4 regions of the Aminobacter sp. NyZ550 genome follow, and region 3 is predicted to be linked to each of the others. Evidence: predicted binding sites of a transcription regulator. Region 3 holds the regulator's gene; each other region holds the start of a gene.
The links. The regulator LexA, encoded in region 3, represses DNA repair genes until DNA is damaged. The targets are predictions, from matches to a motif close to TGTTCNNNNTGTGTTCNG.
Positions count from the first base shown of each region.

Region 1 (7,729 bases), 1.1 Mb from region 3:
CTCGACCGGATAGGAGCTGCGCAGTTCGGACGTGGTCAACCATTCCGGAAACCGGAACACCAGGACCGCACAGAAACTTCCGAGGGACAACAAAAGCCCCAGCAGACCGGAAAACCAGCCGGATCCGAAACCTTGTGGTCCATGATCACCGAGCATGCGTTCGAACCAGCGGTCAAGCGCCGTGTGGCGGGACGTTGGCTCTGGCGCCGGGTCTGTCAAATGCCCTCACACTGGGTTCACGAACCCGTCCAGTACCTTCTTCTGGCCGGCCTTGTCGAAGTCGATGGTGAGCTTGTTGCCATCGATGTTGGCGATGTTGCCGTTGCCAAATTTCTGGTGGAAGACGCGGTCGCCGACCTCGAAGCGCGAGGGCTCCGTCGCGACCGACTTGGCGACCAGTTCGCCGTCGATTGTGCGGCCCTTGACCGAGCCGCGGCCGGCGCCGAAGCCGGAATCGGTTTCGCCATAACCTATGCGTTCGACCGAATGACCGGAGCGGGAACCCCAGTTGCGGTCGGTGGCTTCGGTGCGGTTTTGCTGGGCACGCTGCCAGCCGGGCGTGGCGTAGGTGTTGGAGAAGGACTTTTCACCGACGCTGTCGAAACGCGAGGCACCGTAGGGGTTCTGGCGGCCGCCGCCATAGCCGCCATAGGAATTGCCGGCATCGGCCACTTCGACATGCGCCTCGGGCAGTTCGTCGAGGAAGCGCGAGGGGATGGTCGACTGCCACAAGCCATGGATGCGGCGGTTGGAGACGAACCACAGATGCAGGTTCTTCTTGGCGCGGGTCAGGCCGACATAGGCGAGGCGGCGTTCCTCCTCGAGACCCGAGCGGCCGCCTTCGTCGAGGGCACGCTGGTGCGGGAACAGGCCTTCCTCCCAGCCGGGCAGGAAGACGGTCTCGAATTCGAGGCCCTTGGCCGAATGCAGCGTCATGATCGAGACGGCGTCGAGCTGCTCGTCCTGCTCGGCGTCCATGACAAGGGCGACATGTTCAAGGAAGGAACGCAGCGACTCATATTCCTCCATGGAGCGGATCAGCTCCTTGAGGTTTTCAAGTCGGCCCGGCGCTTCGGCTGAGCGGTCGTTCTTCCACATATCGGTATAGCCGCTCTCTTCGAGAATGATCTCGGCGAGCTCAGTATGCGGGGTGTTGTCGAGCGCCTTCTGCCAGCGCTCGAAATTGGCCGCGACTTCGCGCAGGGCGGCGCGAGGCTTGGGCTTGAGTTCGTCGCTCTCGGCGAGCTGGGCGGCTGCCTGCAGCATCGGCACGCCAAGGGCGCGCGCGGTATCGTGGACCTGGCGGATGGCGGCTTCGCCGAGGCCGCGCTTGGGCACGTTGACGATGCGCTCGAAGGCGAGATCGTCGGCACCTTGGGCGACGACGCGGAAATAGGCCATGGCGTCGCGGATTTCCTGGCGCTCGTAGAAGCGCGGGCCGCCGATGACGCGGTAGTTGAGGCCAAGCGTGACGAAGCGGTCTTCGAACTCGCGCATCTGGAACGAGGCGCGCACCAGGATCGCCATGTCGTTGAGATTGTGTTTCTGGCGCTGCAGCTGTTCGATGGTCTCACCGACGGCGCGGGCTTCCTCCTCGGAATCCCAGGCGGCATGGACATTGACCTTGCCGTCTTCGGGATCGTTGCGATCGGTGAACAGCGTCTTGCCGAAACGGCCCTCATTGTGGGCGATGAGGTGGGCGGCGGCACCCAGTATGTGCGCGGTCGAGCGGTAGTTGCGCTCGAGCCGGATGACGACGGCACCGGGGAAATCCTTGTCGAAGCGCAGGATGTTGTCGACCTCGGCGCCGCGCCAGCCATAGATCGACTGGTCGTCGTCGCCGACGCAGCAGACATTCTTCTGCCCCGGACCACCCGTTTCCTGGGCCAGGAGCCGCAGCCACATATATTGCGCGGTGTTGGTGTCCTGGTACTCGTCGACCAGAATGTATTTGAAGCGCTTGTGGTATTCCTTGAGCACGTCAGGGTAGGCGCGGAAGATGCGGATCGGATGACACAACAGGTCGCCGAAGTCGCAGGCGTTCAGCGTCTGCAGCCGGTCCTGATAGGCCTTGTAGAGCTCGCGGCCCTTGCCGTTGGCAAAGGAGCGGGCGTCGCCCTCGGGGATCTCGGCTGGACCGAGGCCCTTGTTCTTCCAGCCGTCGATCATCATGGCGAACTGGCGCGCCGGCCAGCGCTTGTCGTCGAGGCCCTCGGCCTGGATCAACTGCTTAATCAGGCGGATGACGTCGTCGGTGTCGAGGATGGTGAAGTCGGAGCGCAGCCCTGCCAGTTCGGCATGGCGACGCAGCATCTTGACGCCGATCGAATGGAAGGTGCCGAGCCACGGCATGCCCTCGACCGCTTCGCCGACAAGGTGGCCGATGCGCTGCTTCATCTCGCGCGCGGCCTTGTTGGTAAAGGTGACGGCGAGGATCTGGCTGGGGTAGGCGCGGCCCTGGCTGAGGATATGGGCGATGCGGGTGGTGAGCACACGCGTCTTGCCGGTGCCGGCGCCGGCGAGCACCAGAACCGGGCCTTCGGTGGTCTCGACAGCCTGGCGCTGCTCGGGGTTCAGGCCGTTGAGGTAAACCGGCGCTGACGGCGCCTGGCGCGCGGCCATGGCGCGCGCAGCGATACCGCTGGGCGCAGGCGTGCTGGCGGCCCGGGGTGGCATCCCGCCGGGCTCGTCGAAAAAGGGCATGTCGTCCGGAAAGTCTGACATTTGCCCCGAATGTAGTGATTCGGGGCGGAAAGGCCAGAAGTGTCTCTGTTTTGTTCTGGTTTTGCCGGGAAAAGCGAGCGGTGTTGACCCTGCCGCAGGCGCTTTGCTAGCGTGGCTGACGGCTTGATGTGGCCGGCAGTCCGCGCCCTCCGGGGGTATGGCGAACACATCGGACGCTTCCGTCACCTGATCCCATGGGATGGTGAGAGCATCGGCAATGCGGGCACTGATGGGATTTCTCGCCACAACCAGAGGATCGGAAGATCATGCGAACCTATCGTGACGCAAAGGCGATGGCGAAGGCCATGCGCGAGGCGCTTGCCCAGAAGAACCTCGAAGTCAGCCACAGCGAGGCGCTCGAGATCGTCGCCAGACAATTCGGCGTGGAGACCTGGAACATCCTGTCGAGCAAGCTCGAGAAGGCGGAAGAGCCGACAGCCGGTGCGGTGAGTTTCACCCAGCCGGTGCCGATCTTCCGCATATTCGACGAAGACAAGACGAGGGGCTTTTACGAGGGTTTCCTCGACTGCACTTTCGACTGGGAGCACCGCTTCCACCCCGGCGCACCGCTCTATTGCCAGGTGTCGCGCGGCGGCCTGAAGCTGCATCTGTCGGAGCATTCGGGCGACGCCAGCCCGGGTGCGACGGCTGTCTGCTACATGAAGGGCGTCGAGGCCTTCCAGAAGGGGCTGATTGCCAAGAACTACAAGTACAACCGCCCAGGCCTGGAGCGGCAGGACTGGGGGCTGGAGTGCCAGGTGATCGACCCGTTCGGCAACCGCATCCGTTTCATGGAAAGCGAAGACTGAGCGCTTGTCGAAGCGCCCGCGCCGACCTCGCGCGGGCGCTTTTTTCGTGGCCGCGGCGATCACGCAACAGTGAAACCAACTACATTTGCATACGTTAAACTCCCGGCCTCGGAACCAGACAGGGAGCGAGAAATGACACGACCTGCCATTACCCAGGCGATGATCGACGCCTATGACGAATACACCCACCTGACACTCGACCGGCGCGGCTTCATGGAGAAGCTGACCAGGCTTGCCGGCTCAGGCGCTGCCGCGGCGGCGATCGTGCCGTTGCTTACGACCAACCAGGCGCGGGCGGCGATCGTCGCCGACGACGACAAGCGGCTGAAGGCCGAGGACATTACCTATCCCGGTGGTGCCGGCGAAATGAAGGGCTATCTCGTCCGGCCGGCCGACGCCACAGGCAAGCTGCCGACTGTCATCATCATTCATGAGAACCGCGGCCTCAACCCGCATATCCGCGACGTGGCGCGGCGGGTCGCGCTCGAAGGCTTCGTGGCGCTGGCGCCCGATTATCTGTCGCCGCTCGGCGGCACGCCGGCGGATGAAGAAAAGGCACGCGAAATGTTCGGCCAGCTCGATGCGGCGCAGACAGTGGCCAATGGCGTCGCCACGGTGGCGTTCCTGAAGGGCCATGAAAGCGGCAATGGCAAGGTTGGCGCCATGGGCTTCTGCTGGGGCGGTGGAACCGTCAACGCACTGGCCGTCAACGCGCCCGATCTGGCCGCCGGCGTTGCTTATTATGGCTCCCAGCCGAAGGACGAGGCCGATATCGCCAAGATCAAGGCAGCCCTGATGCTGCATTATGCCGGCAAGGACGACCGCATCAACGCCGGCATAGACGCCTACAAGGCGGCACTGGAGAAGGCCGGCAAGGAGTTCCAACTGTTCGTCTATGACGGCGCCCAGCACGCCTTCAACAACGACACCTCGGAAGCCCGCTACGACAAGGCGGCGGCGGAACTGGCCTGGGGGCGTACGGTCAACTTCTTCAAGGAGAAGCTTGCCTGATCAGGCAAGCGGTGAAGGCGCGCGGCTGGCGCGCCTTTCGGCCGGCTCAGGCCACGCCGCGCTTGGAGCGGGCCTGGCGCAGGATGACGCGCCAGCGCAGCATTTCGATCGGGATCGGCCGGTTGTTGTTGGCGATCTCAAAAAGTTCGTTGTTGATGTTGCGAAGCGAACGCCAGAAATCATAGTCGCTGATGCGAGGGTCGCAGGCGAGTTTGTTGGCCGTTGCTTCGATGTCAGTGTGCATGCCTTGCCTCAAAGCCGTCCGGTGCCCGCCGCCGCGACTCAACTTCGCTTGCATGGGATTGTCGGAGGGCAGCGAGGGGCGATCAACGAACCTCAGGCTGTGGCGCAGGTTATAAACAGGTAAGGTTAATCGCCTGTGGCCTTGAAGCCACTATGCGGGCTTGCGTTTGATGCCGATCGAGCGACCGGCACGCTCGGGCGTCGGCAAGGCGGCATGGGCGGCGCGCATAGCGTCGAGGGTGGCCGTGATGTCCTGAGGGAAGGGCGCGACCTTCGGGCCGTTCATGTCGACATGCAGCGACAGCGTCTCTGACGTCGCCGACAGCCAGCCGTCGACATGGTGCAGTTCCTGGTAGACGCGGAAGCGCTTTTCGTCGTGGTCGAGCAGGTGGAAGGTGGCGGTGACCTTGTCGCCAAGATGCAGCTCCCTGACGTAACAAACATGGATCTCGGCGGTGTAGGTGGTGAGCTTGCGATCGCGGGCATAGGCCGCGCCCAGCCCAAGCAGGTCGAGCGCTTCTTCACCGCCGCGGTCGAACAGCACGTTGTAATAGGCCATGTTCATGTGGCCGTTGTAGTCGAGCCAGGCTTTCTCGACCTCCATGACGCTCGAGACGAACGGTGCAGGCATGGACGATCCTCTTGACCTTAAAGCGCCGCGCGTCCGTCAGGACGCGCAAAGGACGCTGTTAAACTTAGGTTTGTGCATGATCCTTTCCGATAATCCCGATTTTCGGGGTCATGCACGGTGGTGCTGGACAAACTGTCGGGGCTGGCAGATTACCGCAGCATAAGGCGCCGGCAAGGCGCCAGGCTGTTCCAAACGCGGAGGAAAACATGGCTCTGAGCGACCTGAAGGCGATGGCGCGGAACGAGGAGGGGATCGCGGCTGCGCTGGGCATCCTCAAGCAGCAGTTCGGCGAGCGCTTCCAGACCGGCCAGGCGATCCGCGAGCAGCATGGCCACACCACCACCTATCTGCCCAACCAGGCGCCCGATGGCGTGGTGTTCGCCGAAAGCACAGCCGACGTGCAGGACGTTGTGCGGGTCTGTGCCGCGCATCACGTGCCGGTCATCGCCTTTGGCACCGGCACCTCGCTGGAAGGCCATGTCAACGCTCCGGCGGGCGGCATATCGCTCGACATCTCGCGTATGGACAAGGTAGTGTCGGTCAATGCCGACGATCTCGACTGCACCGTCGAAGCGGGTGTGACGCGTGAGGCGCTGAACAATTATCTGCGCGATACTGGCCTGTTTTTCCCGATCGATCCCGGGGCGAACGCCAGCCTCGGCGGCATGGCGGCGACCCGCGCCTCCGGCACCAACGCGGTGCGCTATGGCACGATGCGCGAGAACGTGCTGTCGCTCAGGGCTGTCATGGCCGATGGCAGCGAGGTCGTGACCTCGCATCGGGCGCGCAAGAGTTCGGCGGGCTACGACCTGACGCGGCTTCTCGTCGGTTCGGAAGGCACGCTCGGCATCATCACCGAGGTGACGCTCAGGCTGCAGGGCATTCCGCAGGCGATCTCGGGCGGGGTCTGCCCGTTCCCGACTGTCGAAGCGGCATGCCAGGCCGTCATCACGACGATCCAGATGGGCATTCCGGTGGCGCGGATCGAGCTGGTCAACGCGCTGCAGATGCGGGCGATGAAGAATTACTCCAAGCTCGACTATCCCGAAAGCCCGTGCCTGTTTCTCGAATTTCACGGATCCGACGCCAGCGTGGCCGAGCAGGCGGAGAGCTTTGGCGAGATTGCGACGGAGTATGGCGGCGGGCCGTTCCTGTGGACCACTGTCGCCGAGGAGCGGGCGAAATTGTGGAAGGCGCGCCATGATGCCTATTGGGCGTCGCAGACGCTCAGGCCGGGCGCACGTGCCCTGTCGACGGACGCCTGCGTTCCGATCTCCCGCCTTGCCGAATGTATCGCCGAGACAGAGGCCGACATAGCGCGGCTGGGCCTGATCGCACCGATCGTCGGCCATGTCGGTGACGGCAATTTCCACACGCTGGTGCTGATGGATCAGAACGACCCCGCCGACATCGGCAGGGCGGAGGAATTCGTCAAGAGGCTGGCCGAGCGGGCGATCTCGATGGACGGCACCTCGACCGGCGAGCATGGCATAGGCCAGGGCAAGATGGGTCTGATGGAGCGCGAGCACGGCCATGGCGTGCAGGTGATGCGGACGATCAAGGCCGCACTCGACCCGCAGAATATTCTCAATCCCGGCAAGGTGTTACCCGCGGCGGAACAATCGACAGGGCATTGACGTGGCGTGGGCGGTGCTGCTACTGCGGCGCCGTCCAATCAGGAATCTTATGCGTAGAGACTTCCATCGCTGAAGCGTCGGCCCAAGTGCCGATGAGGCCGAAAGGCCAATACAGACGCTTATGCGTCTTTCTCTGATACGCAAAATTCCGAGGATATTCCCATGATACACGCCCATGGCGCGACGATCCGCGCCTATTGCGCCGCCGATCGCGATCGGCTGGCTCACGTCTGGCTCGAGGCTTCGCGCATCGGCCATCCCTTCATGTCCGAGGCTGACCTGCTGGAGCAGCAGGGGCGGGTCCGCGACATCTATCTGCCCCAGGCCGAGAACTGGGTGATCGAACTCGACGGTGAGCCGGCCGGCTTCATCGGCCTGATCGAGGGCTTCATCGGCGGCCTGTTCGTCGATCCCGCAGCCCATGGCCATGGGCTCGGCAAGGCGCTGGTGCTGCATGCCGTGGCGCTGAAGGGCGCGCTCGAGCTGGAAGTCTATGCCGAGAACGAGACGGCGGTCGGCTTCTACCGCAAGCTCGGCTTCGTCGAAACGCTGAGGCGCAACGCCGACGATGACGGGCGGTTGCAGGAGGTGATCCGGATGCGCCGCCCGGCATAGCCGGCTTGACCCCGCTTTGGTTCGGGCGGACAGTCCGGGTTGCTCAGGTCTTGTTGCCT
Region 1 is NZ_CP114190.1:2,722,313-2,730,041, forward strand. It holds gene N7E70_RS13320 (sterol desaturase family protein) at 1-39, opposite strand, end outside; gene N7E70_RS13325 (ATP-dependent helicase) at 226-2,724, opposite strand; gene N7E70_RS13330 (VOC family protein) at 2,991-3,533, shown strand; gene N7E70_RS13335 (dienelactone hydrolase family protein) at 3,666-4,544, shown strand; gene N7E70_RS13340 (hypothetical protein) at 4,591-4,788, opposite strand; gene N7E70_RS13345 (thioesterase family protein) at 4,939-5,418, opposite strand; gene N7E70_RS13350 (FAD-binding oxidoreductase) at 5,625-7,055, shown strand; gene N7E70_RS13355 (GNAT family N-acetyltransferase) at 7,218-7,670, shown strand.
Region 1: the regulator LexA is predicted to act here: its motif matches at 2,765-2,782, upstream of N7E70_RS13325 (ATP-dependent helicase).

Region 2 (7,729 bases), 120 kb from region 3:
CGTCGCCCGAGGGGATTTCCGAGCCATAGGGTACGAAATAGCGGTTGTGGTGCGTCACCTTGCGGTGATCGCCGGGCTCCAGCACGATCGACCAGCCGCCGCCATTCTCCTTGACTGACTTCTCGGGAATGGCCTGGCACTCGCCATGTTCGATGTCGCCATGGCAGCAGGCCGGCGGATAGTTCCAGCCTGAAGCCGCCCGATGCGCCGAAGCCGGGGCGGTCATGACAGACAATGCCAGCAACGCAAACGCTACGGCAGCGCAGCAGCGCGCGAATACCTGCATGCTGAGAAGTCGGCAACGCCCGCCACTGTCGGACATCACGCAAACCCCGATGATGCCGCCGGGCAATCCCGGACGGCAGGCTGGCCGCGCCGCAGCTTAAGCCTGCCTGTCCGGAATGTATATTGTGCCTAGCTAATATTAATGTGTATTGCGAATGCGGTTCACGCCTTGGCCAGCGCGATCGCCACCTTGGCCGCCAGCCGCGCATTGTTCTCGACCAAGGCGATGTTGGTCTTCAAGCTGGCGCCGTTGGTCAGTTCGAGAATCTTGGCCAGCAGGAACGGCGTCACCGCCTTGCCCGAGATGTTTTGCGCCTCGGCCGCCTTCTGGGCCGCTTCGATGTAGCCGGCCATTGTTTCAGTCGGGATCTCGTCGCTCTCCGGCACCGGGTTGGCGACCAAAAGGCCGCCGTCGAGGCCGAGTGCTGCGCGCGTCGCATGCAGGCGGGCGATCTTGTCAGCTGTGTCGAGGCGCAGCGGCGCCGCATAGGGCGACTTGCGCGACCAGAAGGCCGGCACGATGTCGGAGCCGTAGGCGACAACAGGCACACCGCGCGTCTCCAGCACTTCCAACGTCTTTTCGATGTCGAGGATCGCCTTGGCGCCGGCCGAGACCACGATGACAGGCGTGCGCGCCAGCTCGTCGAGGTCGGCCGAGATGTCAAAGCTCTTTTCGGCGCCCTTATGCACGCCGCCGATGCCGCCGGTCGCGAACACCTTGATGCCGGCGAGATGGGCCGCGATCATCGTCGCTGCCACGGTCGTGCCGCCGGTGCGGCCTTCGGCAACTGCATAGGCGATGTCGGCGCGCGACAGCTTCATTGCGCCGCCGGTCATGGCCAGCGATTCGCGCTCGCCGTCCGACAGGCCGATCTTGATGCGGCCGCCGATGACGGCGATCGTTGCGGGCACCGCACCTTCGTCCGAGATGATCTTCTCGACATTGGCCGCCATAGCCGAATTGTCGGGATAGGGCATGCCGTGGGTGATGATGGTGCTTTCGAGCGCGACAACCGGCTTGCCGGCGGCAAGAGCTGCGGCGACGGGCGCGTGGATGTCGATGAAGGGGCGGGCGGTTTCAGGCGTCATGTTGGTCTCCTTGGTCCGCGTCATGCCATTTCCCGGGCTTGCGGCACAAGGGCCAGCGCCGCGTCAAAGTCTGCCTGGGCGAGATCGGGCACCGCCGAGGCACTTTCTATGGCCAGCACGGCTGCGGCAATGCCCTCGCGCAGCGCCCGCTCGAGCGGCAGCCCGCGCAGAAGCGCCACCGTCGTTGCCCCCGCCAGCGCGTCGCCGGCGCCGGTCACGTCGACGATCCAGCGTGGGGCAGGCGGTGTGATCTCCATCAGGCCGGCGGCGTCATAGGCAAAGACCGAGCTTCCGCCTGCCGTGACGACCCCGCGCTTGAGCCCCGTGGCGCGCAGGCCGCGGGCGAAGGCGTCGGGCGTGGAATCGGCAGCGACATCAGCCAGCACCGCCGCCTCGCGCCGGTTCATGTAGAGGCAGGAGAGCTTGCCGAGGATCGGCGCCAGCCGCACCGCCTTGGCGGGCGAAATCGCAATGGCAAACAGCGGCTTGTCGGCAATCTCGCCGAGCTTGGCCAGCGCTGCTTCGGGCAGGTTGGCGTCGCACAGCACGGCATCCGTGCCTGCGATCGCCTCACGCGTCTTGGCGCGCCTGAGCTGCTTGGCGAAGGCAAGTTCGTAGAGGCTCATGTCTGCCAGTGCCGCGACCACGTCGCCGTCGCGGTCGAGCAGGGCGGTGTAGCTCGGCGTCGCCCGGTCGAGGAAGATGGCCGACAGGTCCTCGATGCCGTTGGTCGCGATCTCCGACGCCACGGCGTCGCCGGCCGCGTCGCCGCCGCGCACCGACATCAAGGCGCCGGTCGCCCCGCGACGCACTGCACCCCGCAACGCATTGAAAGCGCCGCCGCCAACCTCCTCGCTCATCGAGCCGGGGATCGAGGCGCCCGCCACGAACGGTGCCGTCATGCGGCCGCGCCGGTCGACATGTGCGCCTCCGATGGCAAGGATCTTGGGTGACGTCATGATGCAGGTGTCCGGCAGAGGTTTCGGGCGTGGAACTTAGTGTCTGGCGAGGCGGGCGGCAACCGAATCGCGGCGCGGGCGGATTTTCACGGCGGCGTGTCGCGCCATATGCGACATCGCATCACGTGCAGCTTTAAAACAAAAAAAGAACACGCATGTGATTAAACATAAATATCAGTAAGTTGACTGCTCTTGCCAAATGAGAACAAAACAGATACAAAATTATATCGGCACCGGATCTGCCGGCCTTCATTGACGACCACGGGGTGATGTATCATGGCTCAGAATTCATTGCGGCTTGTAGAGGATAATTCGGTGGACAAATCCAAGGCTCTGGACGCGGCGCTGTCGCAGATCGAACGCGCCTTCGGCAAGGGCTCGATCATGCGCCTGGGCGCCAATGAGCAGGTTGTCGAGATCGGAACGGTCTCCACCGGCTCGCTCGGCCTCGACATCGCTCTTGGCGTCGGTGGCCTGCCGCGCGGACGCATCATCGAAATCTACGGGCCGGAAAGCTCGGGCAAGACGACGCTCGCTTTGCACACCGTGGCCGAAGCCCAGAAGAAGGGCGGCATCTGCGCCTTCGTCGACGCCGAACACGCGCTCGACCCGGTCTATGCCCGCAAGCTCGGCGTCGATCTCGAGAACCTGCTGATCTCGCAGCCCGACACGGGCGAGCAGGCGCTGGAGATCTGCGATACGCTGGTGCGTTCCGGCGCCATCGACGTGCTGGTCGTCGACTCGGTTGCAGCGCTGACGCCGCGCGCCGAGATCGAGGGTGAAATGGGCGAGTCGCTGCCCGGCCTGCAGGCCCGCCTGATGAGCCAGGCGCTGCGCAAGCTGACGGCCTCGATCTCGCGCTCCAACACCATGGTCATCTTCATCAACCAGATCCGCATGAAGATTGGCGTCATGTACGGCTCGCCGGAGACCACCACCGGCGGCAACGCGCTCAAGTTCTATGCTTCGGTCCGCCTCGACATCCGCCGCATCGGCTCGGTCAAGGACCGCGACGAGGTCGTCGGCAACCAGACCCGCGTCAAGGTGGTGAAGAACAAGCTGGCCCCGCCCTTCAAGCAGGTCGAGTTTGACATCATGTATGGCGAAGGCGTGTCCAAGACCGGCGAGCTCGTCGATCTCGGCGTCAAGGCCGGCGTTGTCGAGAAGTCGGGCGCCTGGTTCTCCTACAATTCGCAGCGGCTCGGCCAGGGACGCGAGAACGCCAAGCTGTTCCTGCGCAACAATCCCGACGCGGCGCGTGAGATCGAACAGCTGCTCAGGCAGAATGCCGGTCTGATCGCCGAGAAGTTCCTCGAGAACGGCTCGCGCGAGGAAGACGACGGCGACGAAGCTGGCGCGATGTAGGCGCATTCGGGGCCGGTCCGGCGAACGTCGGACCAGACCCAAGACAGACGATCTGAGCGACCGCCGGCCATTGTGCCGGCGGTTTGCGTTTGTGAAGACTGCTTCGCTGATCGGGCGGCGGATTGCGGGCTATTGCCGGTCCGGTGTTTCTGGACAGGGTTAAGGTGGGCGGCTAAAAGGCCAGTTCCAATTTCCGCCTGCAAAGGGCGGGGTGCATCTGTTCAGGGCGGCGATCAAAGGCGGCAATATGAGTGGCGTGAACGAGATCAGGTCGACATTTCTCGACTACTTCAAGAAGAACGGACACGAGGTCGTAGCCTCCAGTCCGCTCGTCCCGCGCAATGACCCGACCTTGATGTTCACCAATGCCGGCATGGTGCAGTTCAAGAATGTCTTCACCGGGCTCGAGACGCGCTCCTATTCGCGCGCCGCAACCGCGCAGAAGAGCGTGCGCGCCGGCGGCAAGCACAACGACCTCGACAATGTCGGCTACACCGCGCGCCATCTCACCTTCTTCGAGATGCTCGGCAACTTCTCCTTTGGCGACTATTTCAAGGAGCAGGCGATCGAGCTTGCCTGGAACCTGATCACCAAGGAGTACGGGCTCAAGAAGGACAAGCTGCTCGTCACCGTCTATCACACCGACGACGAGGCGGCCGACCACTGGAAGAAGATCGCCGGCTTCACCGACGACCGCATCATTCGCATCGCCACCTCGGACAATTTCTGGGCGATGGGCGATACCGGCCCGTGCGGCCCGTGCTCGGAAATCTTCATCGACCGCGGCGAGCACATCTGGGGCGGCCCTCCCGGCAGCCCCGAGGAGGATGGCGACCGCTTCCTCGAATTCTGGAACCTCGTCTTCATGCAATATGAGCAGGTGACGAAGGAAGAGCGCATCTCGCTGCCGCGCCCGTCCATCGACACCGGCATGGGCCTCGAGCGCATGGCCTCGATCCTGCAGGGCGTCGAGACCGTGTTCGAGACAGACCTGTTCCGCACCTTGATCGATGCCGCGTCCTCGGCGATCGGCCGTGGCCCGGATGACAGCAATGTCGCTTCCTACCGCGTTATGGCCGATCACCTGCGTTCGTCCTGCTTCCTCGTCGCCGATGGCGTGCTGCCCTCGAATGAGGGCCGTGGCTATGTGCTGCGCCGCATCATGCGCCGCGCCATGCGTCATGCGCAGCTTCTCGGCGCGCAGGAGCCGATGATGTGGAAACTGGTGCCCGCACTCATCCGCGAGATGGGGCAGGCCTATCCCGAGCTCGTCCGTGGCGAAGCACTCATCACCGAGACGCTCAAGCTCGAAGAGACCCGCTTCCGCAAGACGCTCGCCCGCGGCCTGGGCCTGCTGGCGCACGCCACCGAGACGCTGGGCTCGGGCGACATGCTCGACGGCGAAACCGCCTTCAAGCTTTACGACACCTACGGCTTCCCGCTCGACCTGACGCAGGACGCATTGCGCCAGCGCAGCATTTCGGTGGATCTCGCCGGCTTCACCGATGCGATGGAGCGGCAGAAGGCCGAGGCGCGCGCCAACTGGGCGGGCTCCGGCGAGGCTGCGACCGAGGTCGTCTGGTTCTCCGTCCGCGAAAAGACCGGCGCCACCGAATTCCTCGGCTACGAGACCGAGCAGGCCGAAGGCGTGATCCTGTCGCTGCTCAAGGACGGCGCCGTTGTCGATGCCGTGAACGAGGGCGACATCGTCGCCATCGTCGTCAACCAGACGCCGTTCTACGGCGAGTCGGGCGGCCAGATGGGCGACACCGGCACCATTTCAGGCGAAGGCTTCGCCGTCGAGGTGACCGACACCCAGAAGAAGGCCGACGGCCTGTTCGTTCATTACGGCAAGGTCACCAAGGGCAAGCTCAAGACGGGCGCTGCCGTCGAGCTCAAGGTCGACCACAACAGGCGGACGCGTTTGCGGTCGAACCACTCGGCAACCCACTTGATCCACGAGGCGCTGCGCGAGGTGCTCGGCACTCATGTCGCGCAGAAGGGCTCGCTGGTTGCGCCTGAGCGCCTGCGCTTCGACATCTCGCACAACAAGCCGATCTCGGCCGAGGAGCTCGAGGAAGTCGAGCGCATGTCGAACGAGATCGTGGTCCAGAACAGCCCCGTCACCACGCGCCTGATGAGCGTCGACGATGCCATTGCCGAGGGCGCGATGGCGCTGTTCGGCGAAAAATATGGCGACGAGGTTCGGGTCGTCTCGATGGGCACCGGCCTGCATGGTGCCAAGGCCAACCGTCCCTATTCGGTCGAGCTGTGCGGCGGCACCCATGTCCGCTCCACCGGCGACATCGGCCTGGTGCGCATCGTCTCCGACAGCGCCGTCGCTGCCGGCGTGCGTCGCATCGAGGCGCTGACCGGCGAGGCGGCGCGTCGTCACCTCGACGAGCAGGACCGCCGCCTGAAGACGGTCGCAGCAGCACTGAAGGTGTCGCCCGCCGACGTGCTGACGCGTGTCGAAGCCCTGGTCGATGAACGCAAGAAGCTTGAACGCGAGCTGACCGAAGCGCGCAAGCGGCTCGCCATGGGTGGCGGGCAGGGCGGTTCCGCCGATGCGGTGCGCGAGATATCTGGCGTGAAGTATCTCGGCAAAGTTGTGTCAGGCGTCGACCCCAAGGACCTCAAGGGCTTGGCCGACGAAAGCAAGGCCGGCCTCGGTTCGGGCGTGGTGACGCTGATCGGCGTGTCGGAAGATGGCAAGGCCAGCGCTGTCGTGGCTGTCACGGCCGATCTCGTCGACCGCCTCAGTGCCGTCGACCTGGTTCGCGTCGCATCCGCAGCCCTTGGCGGCAAGGGCGGCGGCGGCCGTCCGGACATGGCCCAGGCCGGTGGCCCCGACGCCACCAAGGCCGACGAGGCTGTCGAGGCTGTCGCCCAGGCAATGGCCGGCTGATCCTGGATCAGGCTGAGGAATCGACAGGGCGGGAGCTTCGGCACCCGCCCTTTTCATTTGGCCGTCTCGACGTCCAGGTCGCTGGCCGGCGGATCAGTCTTCAGCGGATCAGTCTTCAAAAGCAGCGACAAATTCGACCTTGATCCGGTCGGGGTCCTCGATGAACAGTGCGTAATAGTCGCTGCCGCCATTGGCGAAGGGATAACGCTCGTCATAGAGGCAGGGAATGCCGTTGTCCCGGCAGACCTGCCTGAGCCTGTCGACGGTCGTCCTGTCTTCCACGCGAAAGGCCAGATGATTGAGGCCAACGCCGGACCGGTGATAGGGCCGATGGGCGTGCTTCTCGGCCACCTGGACGAAGGTCAAATAGGCATGGTTGCCGTGGGCGAGCGTGAAGCCATCGTTCCAGCGCCCGGTTTCCTCATAGCCGATCTGCGCGAGAAGAGACGCCCAGAAGGCATGCGATCTCTCCAGGTTCGACACATAGATTTCGACGTGATGCAGCATCGGCTTGGCCCCTGAACGCTGTTTGCCTGCAATCTCAAGCTGTATCGCTTCCAGTCCTCATCCGCTATCCCACTGGCCTGGGGGATTGTCATGCGGCAGGCGTGCGGGACCTCCGGTTTGAACTCAGCAGGATTTGTCAAATCAGGCTATGTTTCTGTCCGGCCGATCGATTTGCAAAGGGTTTGGCATGAACGGTGAAACGGCATGGGCAGTCTATGAAACCCGCCTGAGAAGGGTTTCGGCTCACATCCACGCGCATCTCGACGAGGAGCTGGATATGGACTGCCTGGCCGACATCGCCTGCATGTCGAGCTACCACTGGCACAGGATCTACCGCGCCATCTACGGTGAAACGGCTGCCGCCACGGTCAAGCGCCTCAGGCTGCACCGCGCCGCCGGCGACATCGTGGGGACGGATCTGACTGTCCTGGAGATTGCGAAACGGTCCGGCTATCCCAACGTCCAGTCGTTCAACCGCATCTTCAAGGCCGTCTACGGCATGCCGCCGGCGCGCTACCGGAGGGAGGGAAGCCACAAGCTCTTCGAAACCCACAGAGGAAAGGCTTCCCACATGTTCGACGTTCAGATCCGCACCATATCCGACACCAGCCTCGTC
Region 2 is NZ_CP114190.1:3,904,022-3,911,750, reverse strand. It holds gene N7E70_RS19445 (hypothetical protein) at 1-226, opposite strand, end outside; gene N7E70_RS19440 (pseudouridine-5'-phosphate glycosidase) at 448-1,374, opposite strand; gene N7E70_RS19435 (carbohydrate kinase family protein) at 1,395-2,333, opposite strand; gene recA (recombinase RecA) at 2,610-3,698, shown strand; gene alaS (alanine--tRNA ligase) at 3,946-6,606, shown strand; gene N7E70_RS19420 (VOC family protein) at 6,715-7,113, opposite strand; gene N7E70_RS19415 (AraC family transcriptional regulator) at 7,301-7,729, shown strand, end outside.
Region 2: the regulator LexA is predicted to act here: its motif matches at 2,468-2,485, upstream of recA (recombinase RecA).

Region 3 (7,729 bases):
GATCGCGGCAGTTGCGGCGTCGGTCGAGCGCTCGCGGTCGGTGTCCTCGATACGCAGCAGCATGGTGCCGCCGGTGTGGCGGGAATAAAGCCAGTTGAAGAGAGCGGTACGCGCGCCACCAATGTGCAGATAGCCGGTGGGCGATGGGGCGAAGCGGGTGACGACAGGCATGGCGATTTCCAAGGGAAGCAGGGCGCTTGGCCGAAAAACCGGCGGCGCATGGCGTTTGTGTGCGGTTGATGTAGCATAGAAGGTCTGGGGCGCAAGAGGCAGGCCCGATGGGCGACCGCATGCGGGAGGGGCAGGCCGGTAACAATCCGGTGGTCGAAGCCAGCGAGCGCGACTTGCTGACCTCTTCAGCCGTGCCTGCCGTTGCGTGGACACCACCAGCTCTGCCCGAGAGAGATGCTGCTCCTGACGCTGATGCATCGCCGTTTCAGCGAGGACACAAGTCCTGGCTACGGCAAGGATCGCAATTGCTGGTCGGTCACCGGATCACCGCACGATCCACCTTGGCCGCGATCGAAACGGAACTCGACCGCGGTGCGGCGTTCCTGCTTCTTCCGGTTTTTCTGGCCGCCGGTGCCCTGGTGTATTTCGCGCTTCCGAACGAGCCGGATCTCGCGCCGCTCGTCGTTGTGTCAGCGACACCGGCCGTCCTCGCCTTCCTAACGCGCGGACGGCGGCCTGTTCACTACGCGCTCGCCGCACTCGCCGCCTCAATGCTCGGCATGGCGGGTGCAAAGTTCGAGACCGAACGCATGGCAACGAAGATGCTGGGCGCCGAGATCTCGACTGCCATCACCGGGCGCGTCGTCGAAATCGACAATCTGGACAAGGGCAGGGTGCGGCTGACGCTTGACGTTCTGGCGACCGCGCGCCCGGTTTTGCGTTATACGCCCGATCGGGTGCGGCTCGTTGCCCGCAAGCTTCCTGAGGGCGTCATGGCGGGGTCCGAGGTGACGGGTTATGCCAGGCTGATGCCGCCGTCCGGGCCTGTGCGGCCGGGCAGCTATGATTTTTCCTTCGAAAGCTATTTCGACGGCATCGGCGCCAGCGGCTTTTTCATGAAAGGCCCAGAGTTTGCTGCAACCACCCAGCCGCTGTCGGCCAGTGATCGTGCATTCGCGTCGATCGAGAATGTGCGCCAGAAGATTGCCCAGCGCATTCGCGACCGCATTGGCGGTCCAGAGGGCGAAATCGCGGCTGCCCTGGTCGTCGGCGTGAGCGGCGGCATTCCCGAGGATGTCAATGAGGCGCTGCGGCGTACCGGGCTCTACCACATCATCTCGATCTCGGGTCTGCACATGGCGATGGTCGCAGGCACGGTCATGCTTTTGATGCGGCTATGCTTCGCCGCCTTTCCAGGCTTCACCTCGCACCGGCCGGTCAAGAAGTACGCGGCAGGCGCAGCACTGCTCGCCACCGGCGGCTATCTGTTCATTTCAGGCGCCGAGGTCGCGGCGCAACGCAGCTTCATCATGCTGGCGGTGATGCTGACGGCCGTGCTGTTCGACCGCGCAGCACTCACCATGCGCAACCTGGCGATCTCGGCCGTTGTCGTGATCATGATCTCGCCCCACGAAGTCGTCGGGCCGAGCTTCCAGATGTCGTTCGCCGCAACGGCAGCCCTCGTTGGCGCATATGCCTGGTGGTCGGACCGGCGGGAGGAGCAGGCGCTGCCGGTCGGTCAGAGATCGCTGCCGTCCAAAATCTGGCGCTGGCTTGCGACAGTTGCGATAGGCCTCGCCGCGACGTCGGTGATTGCCGGGCTCGCGACCAGCGTTTTTGGTGCATGGCATTTCCAACGTGTCTCGCCCCTCAGCCTGTTCGCCAATCTGGCAGTCAGCCCGTTTGTGTCTGTCCTGGTCATGCCCTTTGCCGTCATGGCTGGCATTTTCATGCCGCTTGGACTCGACGGCCCCTTCCTCGACACGATGGGCTTCGGCCTGAAGGCAATGATTGGCATCGCCACCTGGTTCTCCGAGCGCTCGCCGGTCGATGCGGTCGGCCTTGTCTCGTCACATGCGGTACTGTTGCTCACTGCAGCACTCGTCATCGCGTCGACGGCAACGACCTGGCTGCGCGCCGCCGCACTGCCATTCGCGGCCCTTGGGCTGCTGACGGTCGTGGAAACGGAAACGCCCACGGTTCTCGTTTCGGAAGATGGCCGCCTCGTCGGCGTCCCGGTCGACGATGGCAAGCTGGCCGTCAATCGCGTCCGGCCGAACCAGTTCACCGTCGACAACTGGCAGCGCGCGCTGGCGTCGGAAACACTCGTCACCCCGGCCCGTTCGGCCGCGAATGCAACGAACGGGACTGTCCGTTTGCCCAGCGAGACCGGCTCACAGCCAACAGCCGAGGCAGATGTCGCCGGTACGATACCCGGCAAACCAGTATCTGGAGAGCTAAACGCCGCCGGCGCGGACGCCTTCGTCTGTGACAGCGGGCTGTGCACGGTTCAACAACCGGAGGGGGCACGGATCGTCCATGCGGCGAATGCGAGCGCCGCTGCACGAGCCTGCGACAACGCGAATCTCATCGTCGTCGACGATGCCACGGCAAGCGACGTCTGCCCCGGCGTGGCCGTGCTCACCAAACGCGAGCTGGCGCGCCTTGGCAGTGCGTCGATATTCATCACAGCCGCGGCGGCTGGCGTAGATCGGGCGGTCGAGATACGCCACGCCGTGGCGGAACCGTACCGCCCGTGGCATGCGCAGCGCCAATTTTCGCGCGAGGCGAGGGGCCTTCCGCCCTACAAGCGAGTGGAGATGCCCCCAAAGGCATCAGCCGGGGCAACCAAGGCGCACCCGAAAGCGCCGACTGCGACCACACGGTGAGTCCGAAATCTGTACCCGCCGTCGCAGAGCCGTCAGATACGGCACGATAGCAACAGGGCAGATCAGTCCGGCTTACAGATTGCAGCAGGATGGACAGGCCGAGGTGGCGGAAACGCAGCCCCGGCAATCAATAGCGGCGGATCAGGCCGACAAGCTTGCCCTGCACCTTGACCCTGTCCGGTCCGAAGATGCGGGTTTCATAGGCCGGATTGGCGGCCTCAAGAGCGATCGAGGCACCCTTGCGGCGGAAACGCTTGAGCGTCGCTTCTTCGTCGTCGACGAGGGCGACGATGATCTCACCGGGATTGGCCGTGGTCGAGCTGCGGATGACCACAGTGTCGCCGTCGAAGATGCCGGCCTCGATCATCGAGTCGCCCTTGACCTCGAGCGCGTAATGCTCGCCGCCCATGATCATGTCTGGCGGCACCGAAATCGAATGCGTCTTGTGCTGGATGGCGTCGATCGGCACACCGGCAGCGATGCGTCCCATGACGGGAATGGCAACCGCCGAAGCAACATCGTCGTCATTGCCGGCCGACATGCTGCGTGACGGCTCGGGTTTGCGGCCGAGGCTACCCTCGATGACGCTGGGCGAGAACTTCTTCGCCGCGTTGAGGCCAGGCGCGATCGAATCGGGCAGGCGCAGCACTTCAAGCGCGCGCGCCCGGTTGGGCAGACGCCTGATGAAGCCGCGTTCTTCGAGCGCCGTGATCAGGCGATGGATGCCGGACTTGGAGGCGAGGTCGAGTGCTTCCTTCATCTCGTCGAAGGATGGCGGAATACCCGCTTCCTTCAGCCGCTCGTGGATGAATAGCAAAAGCTCGTGTTGTTTGCGCGTCAGCATCGCCACCCCCGAGGAATCAGAAGAAAAACAAACCCAGAACAAACACTATCTGTTCCAGTTGTGTTCCGCAACTGTTGATATTTCGTGAAGGGTGGAAGGTGCTGCTCAGCGCAACATCATCACCTGGCAGGCGCTGCCGGCTTCGACTGCAGGCGCGAAGGGCACCCGCACGATGGCGCAGTTGGCGTCGGCCAGCGTGCGCAGCATCGAAGAGTCCTGGATCAGGTAGGGTGTGACGACGAGACCCTCAGCGGTCTCGCGCGCAATCGCGCGGACAAAGTCCTGGCGCAGGTCGTTGGCCGCCATTGCCGTGTCGAGAATACCGTTGCGCATGTCGGGTGAATAAGGGCGGCCGCCAAGCTTCGCCAGCAGAGGTTTCAGGAAAATCTGCGAGCAGATCAGGCTGGCGACCGGATTGCCCGGCAGGCCGACGCAGCGGCTGTTGCCGAGCCGGCCGAACATCAGCGGCTTGCCCGGGCGCATCGCGATCTTCCAGAAGTTGAGATCCATGCCGAGATCGGTCAGGACACGGTGAACGAGGTCGTGGTCGCCGACCGAAGCGCCGCCCAGCGTGACGATCACATCGGCGTCGGCGGCGAGCGCCTTGGCGACCAGTGCGGAGATTGCCTCGGTGCGGTCGGCGGCGATGCCGAGATCGAGTACGCGCGCGCCAACCGACTGAACGATCGCCGCGACGCCATAGGCGTTGGAGGCGATGATCTGGTCGGGCCCGGGATTGCTGCCCGGCGGCAATAGCTCGTCGCCGGTGGCGATGATGGCGACCAGAGGCGCCCGCAGCACTTCGACGCTGGGATGATTGGCAGCTGCGATCAGCGAGAGCGCTGCCGGGTCGAGCACACGTCCTGCATCAAGGATGAGGTCGCCCTGCTTGAAGTCGAGGCCCCTGGCGCGGATGTTGCGGCCAGCAAGCGTTGGCTCGAGCACCGCGATCTTGCCATTGCCGAGATCGCGAACGTTCTCCTGAATGACGACGGTATCAGTGCCTTGTGGCACCGGTGCGCCGGTGAAGATGCGGACGCACTCGCCTGGTCCGACGGTGCCCGTGAACTGCTTGCCGGCGGGTGCCTGGCCGATAACCTTGAGCTGCGCCGGCAGTGAAGCGATGTCGGCGGCCTGGACGGCGTAGCCATCCATGGCGGAGGCGTCAAAGGGCGGCTGGGTGCGCAGGGCGTGTAGTGGAGCCGACAGCACGCGGCCTGATGCCTGGGCAAGGCCGACAGTTTCCGTGCCGCGCGGTTCGGCAGCGTCGAGCAGGCGCGCCAGGGCGTCGGCGACGGGCAGCAGCGCCATCTATTCGGCAGCCTTGTAGTCGCCCGACTTGCCGCCGGTCTTCTCGACCAGCCGGATGCCGGAGATCACCATGCCGCGATCGGCGGCCTTGGCCATGTCGTAGATGGTAAGGCAGGCGACCGAGGCAGCCGTCAGCGCTTCCATCTCGACGCCGGTCTTGCCGGTGACGCGGGCAAGCGCCGTGACGCGCAGGCCGGGCAGCGCCTCATCTGGCTCGATCTCGACCGAAACCTTGGTCAAAAGAATGGGATGGCAGAGCGGCACGAGCTCATGGGTGCGTTTGGCCGCCATGATGCCGGCAATGCGGGCGGTGCCGAACACGTCACCCTTCTTGGCGTTGCCCGACAGGATCAACGCCAGTGTCTCCGGGCGCATGACGACATGGCCTTCGGCAATTGCCGTGCGTGTCGTCTCGGCCTTGTCGCCGACGTCGACCATGTTGGCCTCGCCGGTGGCGCCGATATGGGTGAGGGTGGTTGCCATGTCAGGCGCTTGCCAGGGCTGCGCCATCGAGCAGCGCACGCGTCGCCGAGGTCACGTCGGCCTGCCGCATCAGGCTTTCTCCGACGAGGAAACTGGAGATGCCGGATTTCTGCAGACGCAGGCAATCGGCATGCGTGAAGATGCCGCTTTCGCCGACCAGCAGCCGGTCTGCCGGCACCATCGGCGCCAGGCGCTCCGACGTGTCGAGGCTGACCTCGAATGTGCGCAGGTTGCGGTTGTTGATGCCGAGCAGGCGCGACTGAAGCTTCAGCGCGCGTTCTGTCTCTTCTTCGTCATGGACCTCGACGAGCACGTCCATGCCGATTTCGAACGCCTCATCCTCGATACGCCTGGCATCTTCGTCGCTCAGGCTCGCCATGATGATCAGGATCGCGTCCGCGCCCCAGGCACGTGCTTCGTGCACCTGATAGGGCTCGAACATGAAGTCCTTGCGCAATGCCGGCAAGGCGCAGGCATCGCGCGCGGCGGTCAGGAATTCCGGTGCGCCCTGGAAGGACGGCGTGTCCGTCAGCACCGACAGGCAGGCAGCGCCGCCGTCGGCATAGGCCCTGGCGAGCGCCGGCGGATCGAAGTCGGGACGGATCAGGCCTTTGGACGGGCTCGCCTTCTTGATCTCGGCGATCAGGCCAAAGCGGCTTTCACTGTGGCTGGTTTCGAGTGCCGCGAGAAAGCCGCGCGGCTTGGTGACGTCGCGGGCGCGCGCCTTGAGCTCGGCGAGCGGCAGCAGCGCCTTCGCTGCGGCGATCTCGTCGCGCTTGTAGGCTTCGATGCGGCGCAGGATATCGGCCATGTCTCTATCCGTTCGAAACGGCGACCAGTCGGTCGAGCACTGCCTTGGCGCGGCCGCTGTCGATTGCCTCGGCGGCAAGCGGCACGCCTTCGCCGATCGTTGCAGCCTTGCCGGCAACGACGAGGCCGGCACCGGCATTCATCAGCACCGTGTCGCGATAGGCACCCTTGGCACCTTCGAGAACCCCGCGCAGGGCAGCGGCATTGTAGGCGGAATCGCCGCCGCGCAGCTCTTCGCGCGTATGCTTGCTCAAGCCGACCTGTTCGGGCGCCAGCGTAAACGTGGTGATCACACCGTCCTTGAGGGCTGCGACATGGGTCTCACCCGTCGTGGTGATCTCGTCATAACCGTCGCCGTGGACCACCCAGACGTGCTGGGCGCCAAGTTCCTTCAGCGTCTCGGCCACCGGACGCACCCATTCGGGCGAGAACACGCCAACCAGCTGGCGGTTGACGCCGGCGGGATTGGAGAGCGGGCCGAGCAGGTTGAAGATGGTGCGGGTGCCAAGTTCGACGCGGGTCGCGCCGACATGCTTCATCGCCGGGTGATGCGCCGGCGCGAACATGAAGCCGACGCCGGCGTCATGGATGCAGCGGCCGATCGCCTCGGGCGTGAGGTCGATGTTGACGCCAAGGGCGGTCAGAACGTCGGCGGCGCCGGTCAGCGAGGACAGGCCGCGATTGCCGTGCTTGGCGACAGGCACACCTGCGCCCGCGATGACGAAGGCCGAGGCAGTCGAGATGTTGACGCTGTGCGAACCGTCACCGCCGGTGCCGACGATGTCGATGGCATCGGCAGGGGCTTCGACGCGCAGCATCTTGTCGCGCATGGTGGCAACGGCGCCCGATATCTCGCTTACGGTCTCGCCGCGCACCCGCAGCGCCATGAGAAAGCCACCGATCTGGCCGGGCGTGGCTTCGCCCGACATGATGATGTCAAAGGCCTCGCGTGCCTCCTCGAAGGTGAGAGGGGTGCCCGCGGCGACCTTGGCGATATGCGGCTTGAGTGCGCTCATGGCGTTCCCAACGCAAGTGCGCGGGTGATCGCCGCCTGGTTGATCGTTGCTTGATACTCGCCCTGGAGCTGGGCGACGATCTGGTCGAGCAGGTCGTCCGACATGCCCGAGGCAAACTGCTTCTGCGCGTCCTCTGGCACCGCGCTCTTGTCCGCACCGGCAGGCTCGAACACTTCGGCGACCTTGAACAGAATCTGCGCATCGCCGGCAGGGGCGGGGACGATGCCAGTGCCGCCCTGGCCCATTGCAAACATCGCGGAGGCACCCTCGCGGCCAAAATCGGCATCGTCGGCCTCGCGCTTGAGGCCGCGCTTGGTCTGCTTTTCGAGCTTGAGTTCGCCGGCGATCACGTCGAGCGAGGCACCGTCCTTGAGGCGCTTCTCCAACTCGTCGGCTTTTGCCTTGAGACGCTTCGTCGCTTCGGC
Region 3 is NZ_CP114190.1:3,780,813-3,788,541, reverse strand. It holds gene gltX (glutamate--tRNA ligase) at 1-177, opposite strand, end outside; gene N7E70_RS18810 (ComEC/Rec2 family competence protein) at 513-2,840, shown strand; gene lexA (transcriptional repressor LexA) at 2,968-3,684, opposite strand; gene N7E70_RS18800 (molybdopterin molybdotransferase MoeA) at 3,790-4,995, opposite strand; gene moaC (cyclic pyranopterin monophosphate synthase MoaC) at 4,996-5,478, opposite strand; gene trpC (indole-3-glycerol phosphate synthase TrpC) at 5,480-6,289, opposite strand; gene trpD (anthranilate phosphoribosyltransferase) at 6,294-7,304, opposite strand; gene N7E70_RS18780 (SurA N-terminal domain-containing protein) at 7,301-7,729, opposite strand, start outside.

Region 4 (7,729 bases), 1.1 Mb from region 3:
TCTTTGGCATATCCGGGCTGGGTCAGGGCGGTAAAGCCCGCCAGAGCCGCAAGGCCCAACAGCCAGATCGCGCGTCGCTGCCGCATGAAAGTCCTTCCTAGTGAGGTCCCACGGTCATCATGACACCCGTAAGCCGGGTCGCAACCGCTTGTCTGCGCCAAGCATGGCCTTTTTGGGGTCGCGCATCAATCCGCAGCCGCTTCACAATCCGACAGCCGGTCCAAAGTTTGCACAGCCGGCGGCGGATGGGCGAATCAGGCCCGGCCTCAGACGACGCGGCTGATGCAGAAATCGATGACGTCGAGCAATGCCGACTTTTGCGGCGTCTGTTCGAGCGGGGCGAGGGCGTCGCGGGCAATCTCGCCGAAATGGCTGGCGCGTCCGATCGTGTCGGCAATCGCACCGTGCCGCACCATCAGGCCGACGGCCTTCTCCAGGGCGGCGTCGTCGGTGGCGCCATCCTCGATCGCGCTTTTCCAGAATGCGCGCTCGGCAGCGGTGCCACGACGGTAGCTCAGGATCACCGGCAGGGTAACCTTGCCCTCGCGGAAGTCGTCGCCGACATTCTTGCCGAGGTCCTTGGCCGAACCGCCATAATCCAGCGCATCGTCGATAAGCTGGAAGGCAAGGCCGAGATTCATGCCATAGGAGCGCAGTGCCGCCTTGTCGTTCTTCGAGGCGCCGGCGATCACCGGGCCGACTTCGGCGGCAGCAGAAAACAGCGCCGCGGTCTTTGCCTTGATGACGGCGAAATGCTCGTCCTCGGTGGTTTCGAGGTTCTTGGCGGCAGCCAGTTGCATGACCTCGCCCTCGGCGATGATCGATGCGGCGGACGACAGGATGTCGAGCGCTTCAAGGGAACCGACCTCGACCATCATGCGGAACGCCTGGCCGAGCAGGAAGTCGCCGACCAGCACGCTCGCCTGGTTGCCCCAGATGGTGCGGGCCGTCTTCTTGCCGCGACGCAGGTCGCTTTCGTCGACGACGTCGTCATGCAGCAGCGTTGCTGTGTGCATGAACTCGACCGACGTGGCCAGCCTGACGTGGTTTTCGCCGGAGTAGCCGAACATCTGGGCGGCTGCCAGGGTCAGCATCGGCCGCAGGCGCTTGCCGCCGGAGGAGATGAGATGGTTGGCGACCTCCGGGATCATCTCGACATCGGAGCCGGCCTTGGAAAGGATCAGCTCGTTGACCCTGGCCATGTCGGCCGAAGTCAGGTCGATCAAATCCTTGATCGACGCAGCGTCCCGCTTTCCCTTCTCGATGTTGAGAACGACACCCAAGGCCTACACTCCCAGTTTACACAGGCGCGTGGTCGCGCGCGTAGCTCTTAGGCGATTCTAAGGCGGCATGCACTCTACCCGCAAGTGGCGAATTGGCGCGGTGCAACACGCGGCGTTTACTTCACGGCCTCAAACTGCGAATTTCCCCGGCATGATCGAACTCATCCGCACCAACGACGCCGTCATCATCTCCTTCGTGGAATCGCTGCTGCGCGATGCCGGCATCGGCTGCTTCGTCGCCGACCAGAACATGAGCGTGCTCGACGGTTCGATCGGCATCCTGCCGCGCCGCATCATGATCGACGAGGACGACGCCGACGAGGCGCGCCAGTTGCTGACGGATGCCGGCATCGAGCACGAAATCCGCCAGAAGTGACAGCCGAACCGCCGCCAGCCCCGGACGTGGATCTCCCGCCGCACACTGTGGACGCCTTCCATCGCGGCGAGTTCTGGCTGGTCCAGCCGAAGGACAACGGCCACCGCTCCGGCATGGATGCCTTGACACTCGCCGCTGCCGTACCCGGCTCATTCGGCGGCCGGCTCGCCGATTTCGGGGCCGGCGCCGGTGCTGCCGGCCTTGCGGTCGCCTCGCGCTGCAGGCAGGCCAAGGTACAACTTGTCGAGCTCACCACGGAGATGGCGCGCTTCGCCGAGGCGACGCTCGCTTATCCCGGCAACGCCTCGCTGCGCGAGCGCGCGTCGGTGCTCGTCGCCGATGTCGGCCTTTCCGGCAAGGCACGCACCGAGGCAGGCCTTGCCGACGCCTCGCTCGACTTCGTCATCATGAACCCGCCCTTCAATCCTGCACATCACCGGCCGACGCCGGACGCGCTGAAGCGGCAGGCGCATGTCATGGAGGACGGGCTGTTCGAAAGCTGGCTCCGGAGTGCTGCCGCCATGGTCAAGCCGCGCGGCGGCCTCGCCATCATCGCCCGGCCGGAGCAGCTCGCAGCGATCCTTACGGCCCTCGAGGGCCGCTTCGGCAAGGCCGAGATCGTACCGGTGCATCCGCGCGCCGACGCGGCCGCGATCCGTATCATCGTGCGGGCGGTTCGCGCCTCGCGGGCGCCGTTGACGCTCTGCCCGCCGCTGGTCCTGCGCGATCCCGGCGACAGCTTCTCGCAACGCGCCGACGACATAAGCAACGGCCGCGCGTCGCTTTTCGGCGATTGAAGCTTTTCGGCGATAGAGCTGGGCCGAAGCATTGCGGTTGTCGCGGGAATACATACATCCGCATGACCAGAGACCGGAGAGATTACGTGAAGAACCTGTTCCGCCGCCTGCTGCCGAGATCTATGCGAGGCGGCGAGATCGTCATCCCCGTCATCAGGCTGCAAGGCGCGATCATGTCGGGCGGCAGCCAGTTCCGGCCGACGCTTTCACTGGCAAGCACAGCCGGGCTGATCGAAAAGGCCTTCTCGATTTCCAGCGCGCCCGCCGTTGCCATCTCGATCAATTCGCCGGGCGGTTCGCCGGTACAGTCGCGCCTGATCTTCAAGCGCATCCGCGACCTTGCCGCCGAGAAGAACAAGAAGGTGCTGGTCTTCGTCGAGGACGTCGCCGCATCGGGCGGCTACATGATCGCCATTGCCGGCGACGAGATCTTCGCCGACCCGTCCTCCATCGTCGGCTCGATCGGCGTGGTATCGGCCTCGTTCGGCTTCACCGACCTGATCAAGAAGATCGGCGTCGAGCGCCGCGTCTACACCGCCGGCGCCAACAAGGCGACGCTCGATCCGTTCCAGCCGGAAAAGGCCGAAGACGTCGAGCGGCTGAAGAAGCTGCAGCTCGAAGTGCACGAGACCTTCATCGAGATGGTCAAGGAGCGCCGCCGCGGCAAGCTCAAGGACGACCCGGACCTGTTTACCGGCCTGTTCTGGTCGGGCAAGAAGGGCCTCGAACTCGGCCTCGTCGACGCGCTCGGCGACATGCGCACCGTGCTCAAGGACCGCTATGGCCCCAAGGCCGAGCTTAAGCTGATCACAGCACCGCGCGGCCTGTTCGGCCGCAGGCTCGGCCTCGGCTCATCCCTCGGCTTCACGCCTGAAGCAGCCGGTGCGGTTGCCACCGGCCTGGTGGATGCGGCGGAAGAACGCGCATTGTGGAGCCGGTTCGGCCTTTGAAAAAGCCGAAACGGCGGATTATCATGTGGGGACAGCCCCGGCCGGCCGGAAACGGCACCGAAGGGAGGAGAATGAAATGCCGCAGCTCATCTTTTTCGCGCTTGTCGGCGTGGTCGCCTATATCGGCTACCGCTCCTTCATCAAAGAGGCCGAACGGGTGACTGCCAAGGTGCGGCGCAACGAGAAGCAGCGCCAGACCGGCGCCAACGGGACACTGGTCAAGGATCCCGAAACCGGCGAGTACCGGCTCGAGAAAGACTGACGCCCCGCCCGTGACCTTCAACAGCGTTCCGCTCGCCGAACTCGCCCCGGCCAAGATCAATCTGGCGCTGCATGTCACCGGCCGGCGCGATGACGGCTATCATCTGCTCGAAAGCCTTGTCGTCTTTGCCGAGCTTGGTGACCGCATCACCGTTGCGGCGGCAACAGAGGACGGTTTCGTCGTCAACGGCCGCTTTGCCGCCGATGTGCCGGTCGATGGCGGCAACCTCGTGCTCAAGGCCCGGGACGCGCTGCGCGCTGCCTTTCCCCATCACACCACCCAGCCGGTCGCCATGGCGCTCGAAAAGAACCTGCCGGTCGCCTCGGGCATCGGCGGCGGTTCGAGCGACGCGGCTGCCGCGTTGCGCGCCCTGAGCCGCCTTTGGCGCCTGCCGGCCGATGCCGCAACCCTTGCCCGCCTCGCCTTGCCGCTTGGCGCCGACCTGCCGATGTGCCTGGCAGGGCATCCGCTGATCGCCCGCGGTATCGGCGAGCAGCTCGCCCCGGTCAGGCATTTTCCTTCGCTACCGATGGTGCTGGTCAATCCCGGCATCGCGGTGGCGACACCGAGCGTCTTCCGGGCGATGGCCTCACGTGAAAATCCCCCGCTCGCGCCGCTCGACAGCGCCGATACCGTGCTCGACTGGCTGGCAACCAGCCGCAACGACCTCGAGCCTGCAGCAATGTCGATCGAACCCTCGATTGTCGCGGTGCTGACCACCCTTCGCAATTCGGGTGCCGCCTTCGCCCGCATGTCGGGATCGGGTGCCACCTGTTTCGGCATCTTCGACAGCAATGCTGCCGCCGCGCACGCGGCGACGGCGATCTCGGCAGAGCGTCCCGGCTGGTTCAGCGCCGCCACAACGACCCGGACCTAGGAGCCCAACACAATGGCCAGCGAGCCCCGCCCCTTCGTTCCCGTCCGCATCGCGGTGCTGACCGTCTCCGACACCCGCACGCTGGCCGAGGACAAGTCAGGCCAGACGCTAGCCGACCGCATCACCGAAGCCGGGCACGTGCTCAAGGCGCGCGACATCGTCACCGACGATAAGGACAAGATCCGCGACCGCGTCACCGCCTGGTCGCTCGATGCCGAAATCGACGTGATCATCACCACCGGCGGTACCGGCTTCACCGGCCGCGACGTCACGCCGGACGCGCTGGAGCCGATCTTCGAAAAGCGCATGGACGGCTTCTCGGAGGTGTTCCACCGCATTTCCTACGACAAGATCGGCACGTCGACGATCCAGTCGCGTGCCACCGGCGGCGTGCTCAACGCCACCTTCGTCTTCGTGCTGCCGGGGTCACCTGGGGCGTGCCGCGACGCCTGGGACGGCATTCTCAAGGCGCAGCTCGATTACCGCCACATGCCGTGCAATTTCGTCGAGATCATGCCGCGGCTCGACGAGCACCTCAGGCGTGGCGGCACCAAGTCAGCCTGAAGCCAGGGCGTCTTTCGCAATTTCCGACGAAATGTCGCTGCTAAAATTGCCCTAGCGCGGCGCGACGACGATTTCGGCATCCAGCGTCTTCATGGCAAGTCCGCGCGCGATGCCTTCGGCGTCCGCCCCGTTGCGACCCAGAACAGCTGCCTGCTTCCTGGTGATGACCAGCCCCTGCTCCAGAGCGCGCGGCCGCGACGTCACCCGTTCCCAGAACGGACGGTTGCTCGCCCGCGACCGGGTGAAGCGCGCCGCCATGGTCAGCCGGCTCATGTGGCGAACAGCATCCTCGGTCCAGCCTTCGGCCAGCCGCGCGCCCGGCTCGAGCAGCAGCAGCCAGTCGCTCCTGGCCTGCGCGATGCCTGCCTGGATGCCGCCCTTGGCGAGATAGGCGCAGCCGGCATGTTCGGCGACATAATGGGTCTGGTCGGTGGAGCCGAGGTCACAGACGATCACCTCGCGCACGACACCCTCGACGGCGCCGCCGACCAGCGCCGCCAGCGTGCGGGCGAGCCCCTCCTCGTCGTCCCTGGTCTCGATCAGAACGCTCAGCATATCCAGCCGCATATCGGAAAGCCGGCCGAAGCGCCAGCCTCGCGGCCCAGAGAACAAAGTTCTTGCTTTGTTCTCTTTTCCAAAATAGGAATAGTTTCATGCCGAACGAATCGACGGGCGGCCTCTTTCCCTCGGGGAGATAGCGAAATGGAACCCATCGCACGGGCCGATATTGCCGCTTTCAAGGGTGGTGGAGCCGGAATGGCCAATGCCATGATCGAGGAAAGCGGCCTGCGCATCAACCATGAGCGCCGACGCGGCCGCGGTGCCGGCGTCAACCCGTCGGGGCGCTACGAGCCGGTCAGCCGCCATGTCTTCGACGACGGCTGGAGCACAATCGAGGAGCTGCCGCCGTTCAAGACCGAGGTCCAGGTCGAGAAGCCGCGCACCATCATCACCCGCAACGAGTCGCCCGACATCTCATTCGACCGCTCGATCAATCCCTATCGTGGTTGCGAGCATGGTTGCGTCTACTGTTTCGCCCGCCCCACCCACAGCTATATGGGCCTGTCGGCCGGGCTCGATTTCGAATCCAAGCTGTTTGCCAAGCCGGATGCGGCGCGGCTGCTCGACCGCGAACTGTCGAAGGACGGTTACCAGCCGCGCACCATCGCCATCGGCACCAACACCGATCCCTATCAGCCGATCGAGAAGCACTGGCGCATCATGCGCGAGGTGCTCGAGGTGCTGGAGGCGCGCAACCATCCTGTCGGCATCGTCACCAAGTCGGCAATGGTCACACGCGACATCGATATCCTCAGCCGCATGGCCGAAAAAGGCCTGGCCAAGGTGGCGCTGTCGGTGACGACGCTCGACCGCATGCTGGCGCGCACCATGGAGCCGCGGGCAGCAACGCCGACCAAGCGGCTAGAAGCTATCAGGCAGCTCTCCGATGCCGGCATTCCGGTCTCGGTGATGGTGGCGCCGATCATCCCCGGCCTTACCGACCAGGAGATCGAGCGCATCCTCGATTCGGCCAAGGCCGCCGGTGCGACGAGCGCCGGCTACGTCATCCTGCGCCTGCCGCTGGAGGTCAGCCCGATCTTCAAGGACTGGCTGCTGCGCCACTATCCCGACAGCTACCGCCACGTGCTGTCCTTGATCCGCTCGATGCGCGACGGCAAGGACTACGATTCGGAGTGGGGCAAGCGCATGAAGGGCAAAGGTCCCTATGCCTGGCAGATCGGCCGCCGCTTCGAGATCGCGGCCCAGCGCCTCGGCCTCAACTCGGTGCGCACACCGCTCCGGACCGACCTGTTCGAGGCCGGCCCCAAGGACCAGTTGCAACTGACGCTGCTTTGAACATTTGGGCGGGCATCGTCGTCCGCCCGTGCAAGAGATCCCGTCCGGCCGTTCCCCGTGGCCAGTTGACGGTGCCTTCCCGGACCGCCGCCCTAATCGGCCGGGAAGGACTTGCGGAGGATCGGGGCCGATGCGAGCATCGCCGCACCATGGCTCGCCCGCGCTCCGATTCTCCGCCCCTCTTCGAATTCATCGACAAGCCCGACTTCGCCTTCGAAACCAAGGCGATATCTGGCGGCCTGTGGCCATGCGCCGGCCTCGACGAAGCCGGACGCGGCCCCCTCGCCGGCCCGGTTGTCGCTGCCGCCGTGGTGCTCGACCCCGGCAACATTCCATCGGGGTTGGACGATTCCAAGCGCCTTACAGCCGCCCAGCGCGACGCGCTGTTCGACGAGGTGCTGTGCAAGGCCTTGGGCGTCGCCGTGGCGTCGGTTTCGGCCGACAGCATCGACCGCAGCGATATCCGCAAGGCGAGCCTGGAAGCGATGCGCCGCGCCATTGCCGGCCTGCCGGTAGCGGCGAAGTCGGCGCTGGCCGACGGCCGCGACGTACCGCCCGGTCTCGCCTGCACATGCCGCGCTCTGGTCAAAGGCGACCAGCGCTCGCAATCCATCGCCGCCGCCTCGATAGTTGCCAAGGTGACGCGCGACCGCATGATGTCGGTCTGCGGCTCGAACGACAACCGCTACGGTTTCGAAGTCCATATGGGTTATGCGACCCAGCGCCATCGCGCCGCCATCGTCGAGCATGGCGCGGCGCTGCG
Region 4 is NZ_CP114190.1:4,878,273-4,886,001, forward strand. It holds gene N7E70_RS24230 (tetratricopeptide repeat protein) at 1-86, opposite strand, end outside; gene N7E70_RS24235 (polyprenyl synthetase family protein) at 267-1,283, opposite strand; gene N7E70_RS24240 (putative signal transducing protein) at 1,435-1,659, shown strand; gene N7E70_RS24245 (tRNA1(Val) (adenine(37)-N6)-methyltransferase) at 1,656-2,456, shown strand; gene N7E70_RS24250 (S49 family peptidase) at 2,543-3,406, shown strand; gene N7E70_RS24255 (NfeD family protein) at 3,483-3,668, shown strand; gene N7E70_RS24260 (4-(cytidine 5'-diphospho)-2-C-methyl-D-erythritol kinase) at 3,679-4,545, shown strand; gene moaB (molybdenum cofactor biosynthesis protein B) at 4,558-5,109, shown strand; gene N7E70_RS24270 (glycosyltransferase) at 5,161-5,664, opposite strand; gene N7E70_RS24275 (PA0069 family radical SAM protein) at 5,812-6,966, shown strand; gene N7E70_RS24280 (ribonuclease HII) at 7,116-7,729, shown strand, end outside.
Region 4: the regulator LexA is predicted to act here: its motif matches at 5,722-5,739, upstream of N7E70_RS24275 (PA0069 family radical SAM protein).